4 regions of the Rahnella sp. BIGb0236 genome follow, and region 2 is predicted to be linked to each of the others. Evidence: predicted binding sites of a transcription regulator. Region 2 holds the regulator's gene; each other region holds the start of a gene.
What was found. Region 2 encodes PurR, which represses purine synthesis genes. Its sites were predicted from a motif close to CANGCAAACGTTTGCNTG; they were not measured.
Positions count from the first base shown of each region.

Region 1: the regulator PurR is predicted to act here: its motif matches at 1,263-1,280, upstream of purE (5-(carboxyamino)imidazole ribonucleotide mutase).
Region 3: the regulator PurR is predicted to act here: its motif matches at 1,499-1,516, upstream of EDF78_RS20905 (amino acid aminotransferase).
Region 4: the regulator PurR is predicted to act here: its motif matches at 2,020-2,037, upstream of EDF78_RS03920 (L-serine ammonia-lyase).

Region 1 is NZ_SOAO01000002.1:500,185-503,345, forward strand. It holds gene lpxH (UDP-2,3-diacylglucosamine diphosphatase) at 1-425, shown strand, start outside; gene miaE (tRNA isopentenyl-2-thiomethyl-A-37 hydroxylase MiaE) at 536-1,168, opposite strand; gene purE (5-(carboxyamino)imidazole ribonucleotide mutase) at 1,349-1,858, shown strand; gene purK (5-(carboxyamino)imidazole ribonucleotide synthase) at 1,855-2,919, shown strand.
Region 2 is NZ_SOAO01000008.1:166,732-169,892, reverse strand. It holds gene punC (purine nucleoside transporter PunC) at 1-32, opposite strand, end outside; gene punR (DNA-binding transcriptional activator PunR) at 169-1,074, shown strand; gene purR (HTH-type transcriptional repressor PurR) at 1,114-2,139, opposite strand; gene EDF78_RS17105 (C40 family peptidase) at 2,728-3,161, opposite strand, start outside.
Region 3 is NZ_SOAO01000013.1:61,324-64,484, reverse strand. It holds gene EDF78_RS20910 (MBL fold metallo-hydrolase) at 1-168, shown strand, start outside; gene EDF78_RS20905 (amino acid aminotransferase) at 244-1,434, opposite strand; gene ompC (porin OmpC) at 1,676-2,797, opposite strand; gene asnS (asparagine--tRNA ligase) at 3,098-3,161, opposite strand, start outside.
Region 4 is NZ_SOAO01000002.1:106,920-110,080, forward strand. It holds gene pabB (aminodeoxychorismate synthase component 1) at 1-1,258, shown strand, start outside; gene EDF78_RS03915 (CoA pyrophosphatase) at 1,255-1,857, shown strand; gene EDF78_RS03920 (L-serine ammonia-lyase) at 2,065-3,161, shown strand, end outside.

The sequences.
Region 1 (3,161 bases), on a different contig from region 2:
AAAAAGTGCTCGAGTTGTACGGACGCCGCGTGCTGATCCTGCACGGTGACACGTTGTGTACCGACGATGTCGCGTATCAGAACTTCCGCAAAAAAGTGCACAATCCGTTTATCCAGAAACTGTTCCTGATGCTGCCGCTGAAATGGCGACTGGCGATTGCTGCCAGAATGCGCGCCAACAGCAAAGCGTCTAATCAGGGCAAATCCATGGACATTATGGATGTGAACCCGCAGGCGGTGGTCAGTGAAATGCAGATGGCGGGCGTCGAATGGATGATCCACGGTCACACCCATCGGCCAGCCATTCACGATGTCCCGCTCGGTAACAAAACCGGCCATCGTGTGGTACTCGGCGCCTGGCACGAAGAAGGCTCAATGGTGAAAGTCACCGCCGATAACGTCGAGCTGATAAGATTCCCGTTTTGAGTCACCTTTCCATACCCTAAATAATTTGAGGGGCTGGAAGGCGACAAGCTCATGAATCCCCGGGAGCTTAGCTGACTAAGTGACCGGGGTGAATGAGCGCAGTCAACGCATCAGCAGCTCGAAGTATGAAGGGTAACGGGTACGCCTGAATGGAAGCGGAACTGCTCGTCCGGGGTTAAGATCAGTTCCGCTTCAATCCTGCCAAACTCCTCCACACGCTCGCTGATATCCGTCCCGGCGTATTGCTCTGCCAGTGCCAGATAGTCGGTAAAATGCCGTGATTCTGAACGCAGCAACGAGGTGTAAAAGCGCGACAAGGTTTCATCGAGATGCGGTGCAATCTTGGCAAAACGCTCGCAGGAACGCGCTTCGATGTAGGCCCCGATAATCAGCCGGTCGACCAGAATATTCAGATCATCGTGATGGCGGGTATGTTTAATCATGCCGCTGGCGTAGCGCGACGGGGAAAGCTGGGTATAGGTGATATTGCGCTTTTGCATGATCTCCACCACTTGTTCGAAGTGATGAAGTTCTTCACGCGCCAGACGCGCCGCGCAAAACAGCAGTTCGGTGCGCTCAAGGTATTTGGTCATCAGGCTCATCGCCGTGGCCGCCGCCTTCTTTTCACAGTTAGCGTGGTCGATCAGCATCACCGTCTGATTTTCCAGCGCCACATCCACCCACAGCGCGGGCGTTTCACAGTGAAGAAAATCATAAATCGGTGCCAGTAAAGCCTGCGTCATAAATCAGTTTCCAGTCAGGTGTGTCATCAATATCGTGGTGTGGATTATACAAATCTGCCGCCCACTTCTCACCAAAAATGCACCGTTTTGCGGCGACGCAACCGTTTTCCTCCCTCACGGAGCATGCTATCATTTGCGCCCTCGCAGTTTCTATTTCCGAATCACAGGAGCTTTACAGACATGTCATCCAACGTTACCCCGGCAAAAATCGCCATCGTTATGGGGTCTAAAAGTGACTGGGCGACCATGCAGTTCGCCGCAGAAGTTCTCACAACGCTGAATATTCCTTTCCATGTCGATATCGTCTCCGCTCACCGTACGCCGGATAAATTGTTCACTTTTGCTGAGCAGGCTTCCGCCAACGGCTTTGATGTGATCATTGCGGGTGCCGGTGGCGCAGCGCATTTACCGGGCATGCTGGCGGCAAAAACGCTGGTGCCGGTGCTCGGTGTACCGGTGCAAAGTGCTGCACTGAGCGGCATCGACAGTCTGTATTCCATCGTACAAATGCCACGTGGTATTCCGGTCGGTACGCTGGCGATCGGAAAAGCCGGTGCCGCTAACGCCGCATTGCTGGCCGCACAAATTCTGGCGCTGCACGATGCTGAGATTGCCAAAAATCTGGCCGCGTGGCGCATCGCACAAACCGACGAAGTGCTGAACAATCCCGATCCGCGGGAGGAAGCATGAAGCCGGTTTGCGTACTCGGAAACGGTCAGTTAGGCAGAATGCTGCGTCAGGCCGGTGAACCGCTGGGCATCGCCGTTTATCCTGTGGGTCTGGATGCCGAACCGGAAGCCGTGCCGTATCAGCAAAGCGTGATCACCGCTGAAATCGAACGCTGGCCGGAAACGGCACTGACCCGCGAACTGGCGACGCACAATGCGTTCGTTAACCGCGACATCTTTCCGCGTCTGGCCGATCGCCTGACGCAAAAACAATTGCTCGACCAGCTCGGTCTGGCGACCGCGCCGTGGCAGTTACTGGCTGATGCCGCCGAATGGCCGCAGGTCTTCTCACAGCTTGGCGAACTGGCGATTGTTAAACGCCGCGTCGGCGGCTACGACGGCCGTGGTCAGTGGCGTCTGCGTTCCGGCGAAGAACATACCCTGCCGCAGGATTGCTACGGCGAATGCATCGTTGAGCAGGGCATCAACTTCTCCGGCGAAGTTTCGCTGGTCGGCGCACGGGGTCACGACGGCAAAACCGTCTTTTATCCGCTGACCCACAATCTGCATCAGGACGGCATTCTGCGCACCAGCGTTGCGCTGCCGCAACCTGACGCCGCCCTGCAACAGCAGGCGGAAAGCATGCTGTCGGCGATCATGAACGAACTGAATTATGTCGGCGTAATGGCGATGGAATGTTTCGTGGTCAGCGAAGGTTTACTGATCAATGAACTGGCACCGCGTGTCCACAACAGCGGGCACTGGACGCAAAATGGCGCGTCTTACAGCCAGTTTGAAATGCACCTGCGCGCCATTCTCGGTCTGCCGCTGCCGAAACCGGTCGTCAGCACGCCGTCGGTGATGGTGAATCTGATCGGCACAGATGTCTCAGAAGAATGGCTGAGCCTGACGCTGGTCAATCTGCACTGGTACGAGAAAGAGGTGCGTCCCGGCCGTAAAGTCGGACACCTGAACCTCAACGACGCCAGCGCCAGCCTGCTGAAAGACGACCTCAACGCACTGGTCCCGATGCTGCCGGAAGAATACGCCAGCGGCATTGAATGGGCAGTTGAAAAGCTTTGATTTGATCGGCTCCCTCCCCTGCGAAGGGGAGGGTTGGGGTGGGGTATTAAGGTCAAAATCCAATAGTTAAAGTGTGCTTTGACAAAGAGTTAGCCCTTAAAACCCCCTCCCGCCCTCCCCCTTCGCAGGGGGAGGAGAAAAGCTCGATCGGCTCCCTCCCCTGCGAAGGGGAGGGTTGGGGTGGGGTATTAAGGTCAAAATCCAGTAGTTAAAGTGTGCTTTGACAAAGAGTTAGCCCTTAA
Region 2 (3,161 bases):
AGATAGAGCATAAATCCAAAGGAGGGTTTCATTATTGTCTCGTTAATGTCGTGATTGCAGGTGATTTGACGCAGATTACGTACCGGAGGCGGAGTTTAACGCTTTGATAACAGCGTTGTGAAACGCTAATATTTGCACTCTGCTATCAAAAAAGTTGAAGGCTAAAATATGTGGTCAGAATACGCTCTTGATGTGGTGGATGCGGTGGCAAGAACGGGCAGCTTTAGTGCCGCGGCGCAGGATTTACACCGCGTGCCTTCTGCCATCAGCTACACCGTCCGGCAGCTTGAACAATGGCTGGCAGTGCCGTTATTTGAACGCCGTCATCGTGACGTGGTGCTGACGCCTGCGGGCAAGGTTTTTGTCGATGAAGCCCGCATTCTGACAAAAAAAATGATAGCCACCCGTCGCCAGTGTCAGCAGGTCGCTAACGGCTGGCGCGGCGAACTACGCGTGGCGGTAGACCGGATTGTTAAACCCGCGCGGACGCGAAGGCTGGTACTCGATTTTTACCGCCATTTTCCCGATACGGAACTGATCATCCACTCGGAAGTGTTTAACGGTGTCTGGGATGCGCTGGTGGACGGAAGGGCGGATGTGGCTATCGGTGCCACGAGAGCCATACCGGTGGGTGGCCGGTTTAATTTTCGCGACATGGGATTCATGGACTGGCACTGCGTGGTCAGCCCCCAACATCCGCTGGCGCAGTTGTCCGGTTCGCTCAGGGATGACCAGCTGCGGCCTTATCCGGCGCTCTGTCTGGAAGACACCTCCCGCACATTGCCCAAACGCGATACCTGGACGCTCGACAACCAGCGACGTCTGGTGGTGCCTGACTGGACCTGTGCGCTGGAATGCCTGACAGAAGGATTATGTGTCGGCATGATGCCGGTTCATCGCGTCATCCCGTGGATAGAACAGAATAAATTGCAGGTGCTGACACTGGAAAATCGTTTCCCCGACAGCCCGTGTTGTCTGACGTGGGACCAGAGCAATCCGTCGCCGTCACTGGCGTGGTTACTGGACTATATGGGCGATACAGAAACGATGAATGAGGAATGGTTGCGGGATTAGCAAAAAAAAACGCCTGCACAGGCAGGCGTAGTTACACAATTAACGGCGGTAGTCGCGATACGGACCGTCGGCCACGGAACGGCGTTCAACCAGTTTCGGATGCACTTCGATGGTCTGCGATTCTTCGCGCTTACTGACAATTCTGTCCAGCAACATGGTAAAAGCCATTTCGCCCAGACGCTCTTTAGGCTGATGAACCGTGGTCAGCGCCGGTGAGAAATAGCGGGCATTACGCACATTGTCATAGCCGATCACAGAGATATCCTGCGGAACCCGCAGGCCAAGCTCATCGGCAGCACAAATGGCGCCCATCGCCATCACGTCACCGCCACAGAACACCGCAGTAGGGCGGCTTTTCTGCATCAGGATTTTATGCATCGCCTGATAGCCGGATTCCGGTTCAAAATCGCCCTGAACGACCCATTCATCACGCAGAGGAATATTGGCTTCGGTCAGTGCCTTCACAAAACCCTGGAAACGACCGCCGCCGGTATTACGCGCCAGTTGCCCCGGGATCACACCAATATCACGATGACCGCGTTCAATCAGATAACGACCGGCCATGTAGCCGCCCTCGAAAGCATTATCAATAATGCTGTCGGTGAAGTTTTTGCGCGCCTCGCCCCAGTCCATGACGACCATCGGGATTGAGCGGTACTCCTCCAGCATATTAAGCAGTTCGTCGGGATATTCCGCGCACATCACCAGCAAGCCATCGACGCGTTTTTGCGCCAGCATCTGCAGGTAAGCCTGTTGTTTCTCCAGATTGTTGTGCGAGTTACACAAAATCAGCGTGTAGCCTTTGGAGAAGCAGCTGTTTTCGACGGCTTCAATCACTTCGGCGAAATAGGGCGCTTCACTGGAGGTGGCCAGCAGACCGATCGTTTTGGTGTTATTAACCTTCAGGCTGCGCGCCACGGCGCTTGGCGAATAGTGTAAGTCCTTGATGGCAAGGAGAACCGCAGCTTTAGTTTCTTCGGCGACGAAACGTGTTTTATTGATGACGTGCGACACGGTTGTAGTGGAAACGCCAGCGCGCTTTGCGACATCTTTAATCGTTGCCATGTAAACAATGACTCCTGAACTCACGTGTTTCAGCACGTTAGCATTATGTTAATCGTTTGCTTGCGTGGATTTAACTGCTGACTTCTAAAAGGGCAGTGAAATCGTTGGGTGGATTCTTCAGAATGAGGCGTGAAATGCTCTCGGGTGAAATCGACCGGCACACAGGCGTGGTAACCGACAATTTTCTCTTATAATGCAGGAAAGTGGAAGCAAAATTCTCATGACAGCATTGTCATTCAGCACAAGATTTTAAATGTGAATTATGAGAAAATGCGTTGGCACACATTTAGTGTGGCTTAAAAAATGCCACAACTTGATCCGAAAGGGGGTTTGATGGACAGCAACCTGAAATTATCGTTGATCACCACGGTATGCGCTTTGCTTATGATTATCGCTTTCAGCTTTACTGCGGTAATGAACTGATTTTATAAGCGATCCGCAATAAAAAAGGGCGATCCCGGTAACAGGTATCGCCCTTTTCAATGTGATGCAGTCACCTTATCCGCCGACATTCTTCCCTGCAGAAACTCTTCGTTAAATGCTATTCATTGGCTGATTAGCGAAACTTCAGACTTAACGAATTGTTTATTATCGGATCGTTTTCGGGGTCATTACCCGACGTGCGCCCACATAGTGATCTTGCCAGTAATCATCGCCCAGTGAGGTGATTTTAATGTCTTCACCGGTTCTTGGCGACTGGATGAATTTGCCATTACCGACATAAACACCCACATGGTCTGCTGCGCCGCGATTATTAATTCTGAAAAACACCAGATCGCCGCTTTCCAGTTCACCGCGTTTGACCGGTGCCGCATCGCGCAGATGGTACATTTCATTCGCTGTGCGTGGCATCTTAATGCGAATCAAATCTTTGTAGGCATAATAGACTAAGCCACTGCAATCAAAACCGGTGTTGGGAGAGGTGCCGCCCCAGCGATACGGTTTGCCGACCTGGTGCATCAGCTTGGTCATCGCCGTTTGCTGTGCGTGCTGATAACGTTTTTTGTGTGTCGCGCTCAGCG
Region 3 (3,161 bases), on a different contig from region 2:
AGTGATTTCCCGCGTGGCGATCATCAGGCGCTGATCCATTCCATTAAAACGAAACTATTGCCACTCGGCGATGACATCGTCTTTATTCCCGGTCATGGCCCGATGTCTGATTTTGGCTATGAGCGCAAAACCAATCCTTTCCTGCAGGATGAAATGCCGGTCTGGTAAAAACGCATATCTGAAAGACAAAAAGCCCGTCAGTTTCCTGACGGGCTTTTTTAATCGAGCAACAACGCTTACCTTTTACAGCACCGCGACAATCGCTTCACACAGCGGGGCCATGTTTTCGAGCGTAATACCCGCGACGTTAATACGGCCTGAATTCACCGCATACACACCGAACTCATCACGCAAACGCAGCACCTGATCTTTCGTCAGGCCGCTGAATGAAAACATACCGTTCTGATTAATAATAAAGCTGAAGTCTTGCTGTGCGCCTTTTTCCTGCAATGTGCTGACAAATAACTGGCGCATGCGGTGGATACGCTGGCGCATATCGCTCAGTTCCTGCTCCCACAAGGTGCGCAGGGCATCATTACCCAGAATAGTCGCCACTACCGCTGCGCCGTGTGACGGCGGGTTGGAGTAGTTTGCGCGGATAACCGATTTCATCTGGCTGAACGCACGTTCTGCCGTTTCGGCATCGGCAGTGACCAGCGTACAGGCGCCGACGCGCTCATTATATAACCCGAAGTTTTTCGAGTAAGAACTGGCGACCAGTAATTCTTTATGGTTTGCCACGAACAGACGCAGGCCAGCCGCATCTTCTTCAAGGCCTTTTGCAAAGCCCTGATAGGCGAAATCAAACAGCGGTAACCAGCCTTTAGCCACTGACAGTTCTGCCAGCTGTGCCCATTGTTCTTCCGTCGGATCAATACCGGTCGGGTTATGGCAGCAACCGTGGAATAACACCACGTCGCCGGCAACGGCTTCGCTCAGGCTTTTCAGCATGCCGTCGAAATCCAGACTGTGACTGGCGGCGTCATAATAATTGTATTCTGCGACTTCGAGACCGGAAGCAGAGAACACGCCTTTGTGGTTCGGCCAGCTCGGATTGCTTACCCATACACGTCTGGCGCTGGTTTGTGTCGCGATGAAATCAGCAGCGATGCGCAGGGCACCGGTACCGCCTGGTGTCTGGGCAGTACGTGCACGTTTATCAGCGATGACCGCGCTGTCTTTACCAAACAGCAGTTCCTGCGTGCAGCGGGCAAAATCAGGCAATCCGTCGATGCTCAGATAGGTTTTAGTGGTTTCATTTTCCAACAGGAATTGTTCGGCTTTCTTCACGCTGGCCAGAACCGGCGTTTTACCCGTTTCATCTTTATAAACACCAATCCCAAGATTGATTTTATTTGAGCGGTCATCAGCGCGGAAAAGATCGGAAAGACCCAGGATCGGGTCGGCAGGTGCTGCAGTGATTTTTTCAAACATGTTGGAAACGTCCATTAGCCTGATATGACGAAAGAGGGCATCAGGTTAACGCCAGCGTCCCCGTTTGCCAACCGTTTGCGGCAAAAAGAAAGCAGAGTTGTGAGAAGGCGTGGGAGATTAAAATATTTTATGGGAGGAGGCAGAAAAACGAAGGCGTCGAAGTCCACAAATGCAAAAGGCAGAGCCGAAGCTCTGCCTTGATATCCCTTTGATACGCTCGTAAGCGAATCGTTAAACGATATTAGAACTGGTAAACCAGACCCAGTGCGACGATATCGTCAGTTGCGATGCCGTTAGCTTTGGTGAAGTCATTCTCGTCCAGCAGGTTGATTTTGTAGTCAACATAGGTAGACATGTTTTTGTTGAAGTAGTAAGTCGCACCCACTTCAGCATATTTCACCAGATCCTGGTCGTCGCCGTAAGTGCTGTTCAGGCTCTTACCTTTAGACTGCAGGTACGCTACAGAAGGACGCAGACCGAAGTCGAACTGGTACTGTGCAACCACTTCGAAGTTCTGAGTTTTGTTAGCGAATTGCTGTAAACCATCACGGTTACCGTTGTCTGCGCCGTTACCCGCTTCAGTGTTACCGAACGGAGTCATGTTGTTGGTTTCTGCATACATTGCTGCCAGGTATACGCCGTTAGCGTCGTATTTAGCACCAACAGTCCAGACGTCAGCTTTGTCGCCGTTGCCATCAGCAGTCTGCGCATCAGTACGGTCAGAAGACGCGTATGCTGCACCCAGGTTTACGCCTGCGCCGATGTCATAAGTCGTGGAGATTGCATAACCGTCGCCGTTTTGTTTAGACACGCCACGGTCGTCGTTCTCGTTTTTACCCTGATATTGCAGAGCAAAGTTCAGGCCATCAACCAGACCGAAGAAGTTGGTGTTACGGTAAGTTGCAACGCCGTTAGTACGACCAACCATGAAGTTATCAGTGTAGGTGTAGGTGTCGCCGCCGTATTCTGGCAGGTTATCGGTCCATGCTTCAACGTCATAGACGGCGCCGTAGTTACGACCGTAGTCGAAAGAACCCGCATCGCCAAATTTCAGACCAGCAAAGCCCAGACGGGTTTTGTTGCCTTCGTCGCCCATGCTTTCTGCGTGGTTAGCCTGAACGTTGTATTCCCACTGGCCGTAACCGGTCAGTTGGTCAGTAATCTGAGTTTCGCCTTTAAAGCCGAAACGAACGTAAGTCTGGTCACCGTCGTTGCCGGTGTCATCAGAGAAGTAATGCAGGCCGTCAACTTTACCGTACAAATCCAGTTTGTTGCCGTCTTTGTTATAAACTTCTGCCGCATTAGCTGCACCAGCAACTAACAGAGCAGGGATTACCACTGCAAGAATATTGCGCTTCATCATTATTATTACCCTCATTGGTTTTATTTGGACACCTGCCACTGCCGTAAATAATTCTTTGCGGAACTATTCATGAGAGTTTGGTGTCTCCTGTGTCTGAACGCACTATTCCATCCGTGGTGAGCTTAATCTACAGCGAAAATGCTACTAAATTACTAAATATGTTTCAGTTAGAAAAAATGTATTTCAAAATGTGTATTTTACGGAACTTTGTGACAGGGATCTATCTTTGAAAATGACTAAGGCCAGCAATGCTGGCCTTAGTTATGTAACGATTCTGTTAATTAAAAATAGTTTAATTAATTAGAAGGTTGCATTACGTGGTGTACGCGGGAACGGGATTACATCACGCACATTTTGAACACCG
Region 4 (3,161 bases), on a different contig from region 2:
GCATCAGCATAACCGTTTCGATATTCTGGTGGCGGATCCGCTGATAACATTGACCACCCGTGGCGGGCTGACGCAGATTGAAAAAAATGGCGTGGAACAATGCCGGCAGGACGATCCCTTCGCCTTGCTTGAAGAGCAACTGACTGCTTGCGGATTACACGCAGAAAGCTTGCCTGACTTTCCGTTTCTCGGCGGCGCTCTCGGGCTGTTCGGCTATGATTTAGGCCGTCGCGTTGAGGATCTGCCACAAATCGCGATACGCGATATTGAGTTGCCCGATATGGCTGTCGGGATTTATGACTGGGCGCTGATCGCCGATCATCATTTGCAGCGTTTAACATTGATTTGTCATGGCGATATTTCTGCACGTTTGCGCTGGCTTGATGAGCATCAGAAAATCCGCTCTTCGTCAGCGCCTTTCCGGCTGAATGCGCCGTGGCAGGCGAATATGAGCCGCGAAGAATACGGGCAAAAGTTCAGGCAGATTCAGGAATATATCCGCGACGGCGATTGTTATCAGATCAATCTGGCGCAACGTTTTTCCACGCAGTACGACGGCGATGAATGGCAGGCTTTTCTGCGTCTGAATCAGGCCAACCGTGCGCCCTTCTCGGCATTTCTGCGTCTGCCGCAAAACACCGTTCTCAGTCTGTCGCCGGAGCGTTTTATCTGGCTCAAAGAAAACCAGATTCAGACACGACCGATTAAAGGCACCCTGCCACGTTGCGAAGATCCGACAGAAGATGCGCGACAGGCAGAAAGGCTGGCAGGATCGGAGAAAGATCGTGCCGAGAACCTGATGATTGTCGATTTGCTGCGTAATGATATCGGGCGCGTCGCCGTGCCCGGCAGCGTGCGCGTGCCGGAACTGTTTGTGGTAGAGCCGTTTCCGGCGGTGCATCATCTGGTCAGCACCATCACTGCGCAGTTACCGCAAGAGTGCCATCCTGCGGCCTTGTTACGCGCCTGTTTCCCCGGCGGTTCCATTACCGGCGCACCGAAAGTGCGTGCAATGGAAATCATCGAAGAACTCGAGCCACATCGCCGCAACGGCTATTGCGGCAGCATCGCGTATATCAGCTTTTGCGGCACCATGGACAGTAACATCACCATCCGCACGTTACTCACGTCGCAGGGAAAAATTCATTGCTGGGCAGGCGGCGGGATTGTGGCGGACAGTCAGGAACAGGCAGAATATCAGGAAACTTTTGATAAGATTGCCCGAATTCTGCCTCAGTTAGGAGAAACATCATCGTGACTTTGCTGGAACAACATGCGCCAATTCAGACACTTTCCCCCGCTGTTGAAGATTTCATATTGCGCTTTCAGTTGCAGCAACCTCGCCAGCCCGCACCGGCGCTGCGCGGAACCCGTCACGCTGCGGTGCTGATCCCGATCATATGCCGCCCCGAACCTACGCTGTTACTGACACGCCGATCAGATCAGCTGCGCAAACACGCGGGACAAGTCGCCTTTCCCGGCGGCGCGGCGGATGCTTCTGATGCGTCGATTATCGCCACGGCCTTGCGTGAAGCGCAGGAAGAAGTCGCCATTCCGCCTGAACAGGTTTATGTATTAGGCACACTTTCGCCGCAGGATAGCAGCAGCGGTTTTCGGGTCACACCGGTAGTAGGGCTGTTACCCGTCGATGCGCCGCTGCATCCGGCTGAAGACGAAGTCGCCGAGTTATTTGAAATGCCGCTGCGTGAAGCTTTTGATCTGGCTCGTTATCACCCGCTTGATATTCATCGCAGGGGCATTCATCACCGCGTTTATTTGTCCTGGTATCAGCAGCAATTTGTCTGGGGTCTCACCGCCGCTATCATCCGCCAGCTCGCCGGACAGGTCGAAGTCTGAGCGCTCTGATTACATAGCGATCACACTTTTGCATCAAATAAGTTTATTTCATGCGAAAAATGAAACTTTTGCCTCTCAGCCCTTTTAAACTATAAGTCTATCCATAAGAACAAGAGAGCCGTCCATAAAGACGAAATCTCGCGGTCGTTCATTTATGGAAGCCAGGGATCCCGTTCCCTGCCGCAATCTATTACAGGAGTATTCGACGTGATTAGCGTTTTCGACATGTTCAAGGTCGGGATTGGCCCTTCCAGTTCCCATACTTTGGGCCCGATGAAAGCAGGGAAACAGTTCGCTGATGACCTGCTGGAAAAGGGCATGATGCCTGCCGTTACGCGTGTCGCCGTGGACGTTTTTGGTTCTTTGTCCCTGACAGGCAAAGGCCACCACACAGATATCGCCATTATTTTAGGCCTGGCGGGTAACCAGCCAGACACCGTCGACATTGACGGCATTCCCCATTTTATCCGCGACGTTGAGCAACGTGAGCGCCTGCCGTTGGGCACAACCCAGCACGAAGTCGATTTCCCACGCGATACCGGCATGGTATTTCGCGGGGAGAATTTGCCGCGTCACGAGAACGCCATGCAAATCCACGCCTTCGCGGGCGACAAGATGATTTACAGCAAGACGTATTACTCTGTCGGCGGCGGTTTTATTGTTGATGACGAGCATTTCGGCCAGCCGGTACTCGACGAAGTGACCGTGCCGTACAGCTTTAATTCGGCCAGTGAAATGCTGGCAAAATGTAAGGAAACCGGGCTGTCATTATCCGGTCTGGTGATGAAAAACGAGCTGGCTCAGCACAGCAAACAGGACATCGAGCAGTATTTCGAGAAGATCTGGCACACCATGCAAGCGTGTATCGATCGCGGCCTGAATACCGAAGGTGTGTTGCCCGGTCCGCTGCGGGTGCCGCGTCGTGCTTCTGCCCTGCGGCGGATGCTGGTGTCAAATGATAAACTGTCCAGCGACCCGATGAACGTCATCGACTGGGTGAATATGTTTGCGCTGGCAGTTAACGAAGAGAATGCCGCAGGCGGACGTGTGGTCACCGCGCCAACCAACGGGGCGTGCGGCATTGTTCCGGCGGTTCTGGCCTATTACGATCAGTTTATTCAGTCGGTCAGCCCGGACATTTATCTGCGTTACTTCCTGACCTCCGGCGCGATCGGTATTCTGTATAAAATGAACGCCTCTATTTCCGGTGCGGAAGTCGGTTGTCAGGGCGAAGTCGGTGTGGCCTGTTCGATGGCGGCGGCGGGTCTGACGGAACTGCTGGGCGGAAGCCCGGAGCAAGTCTG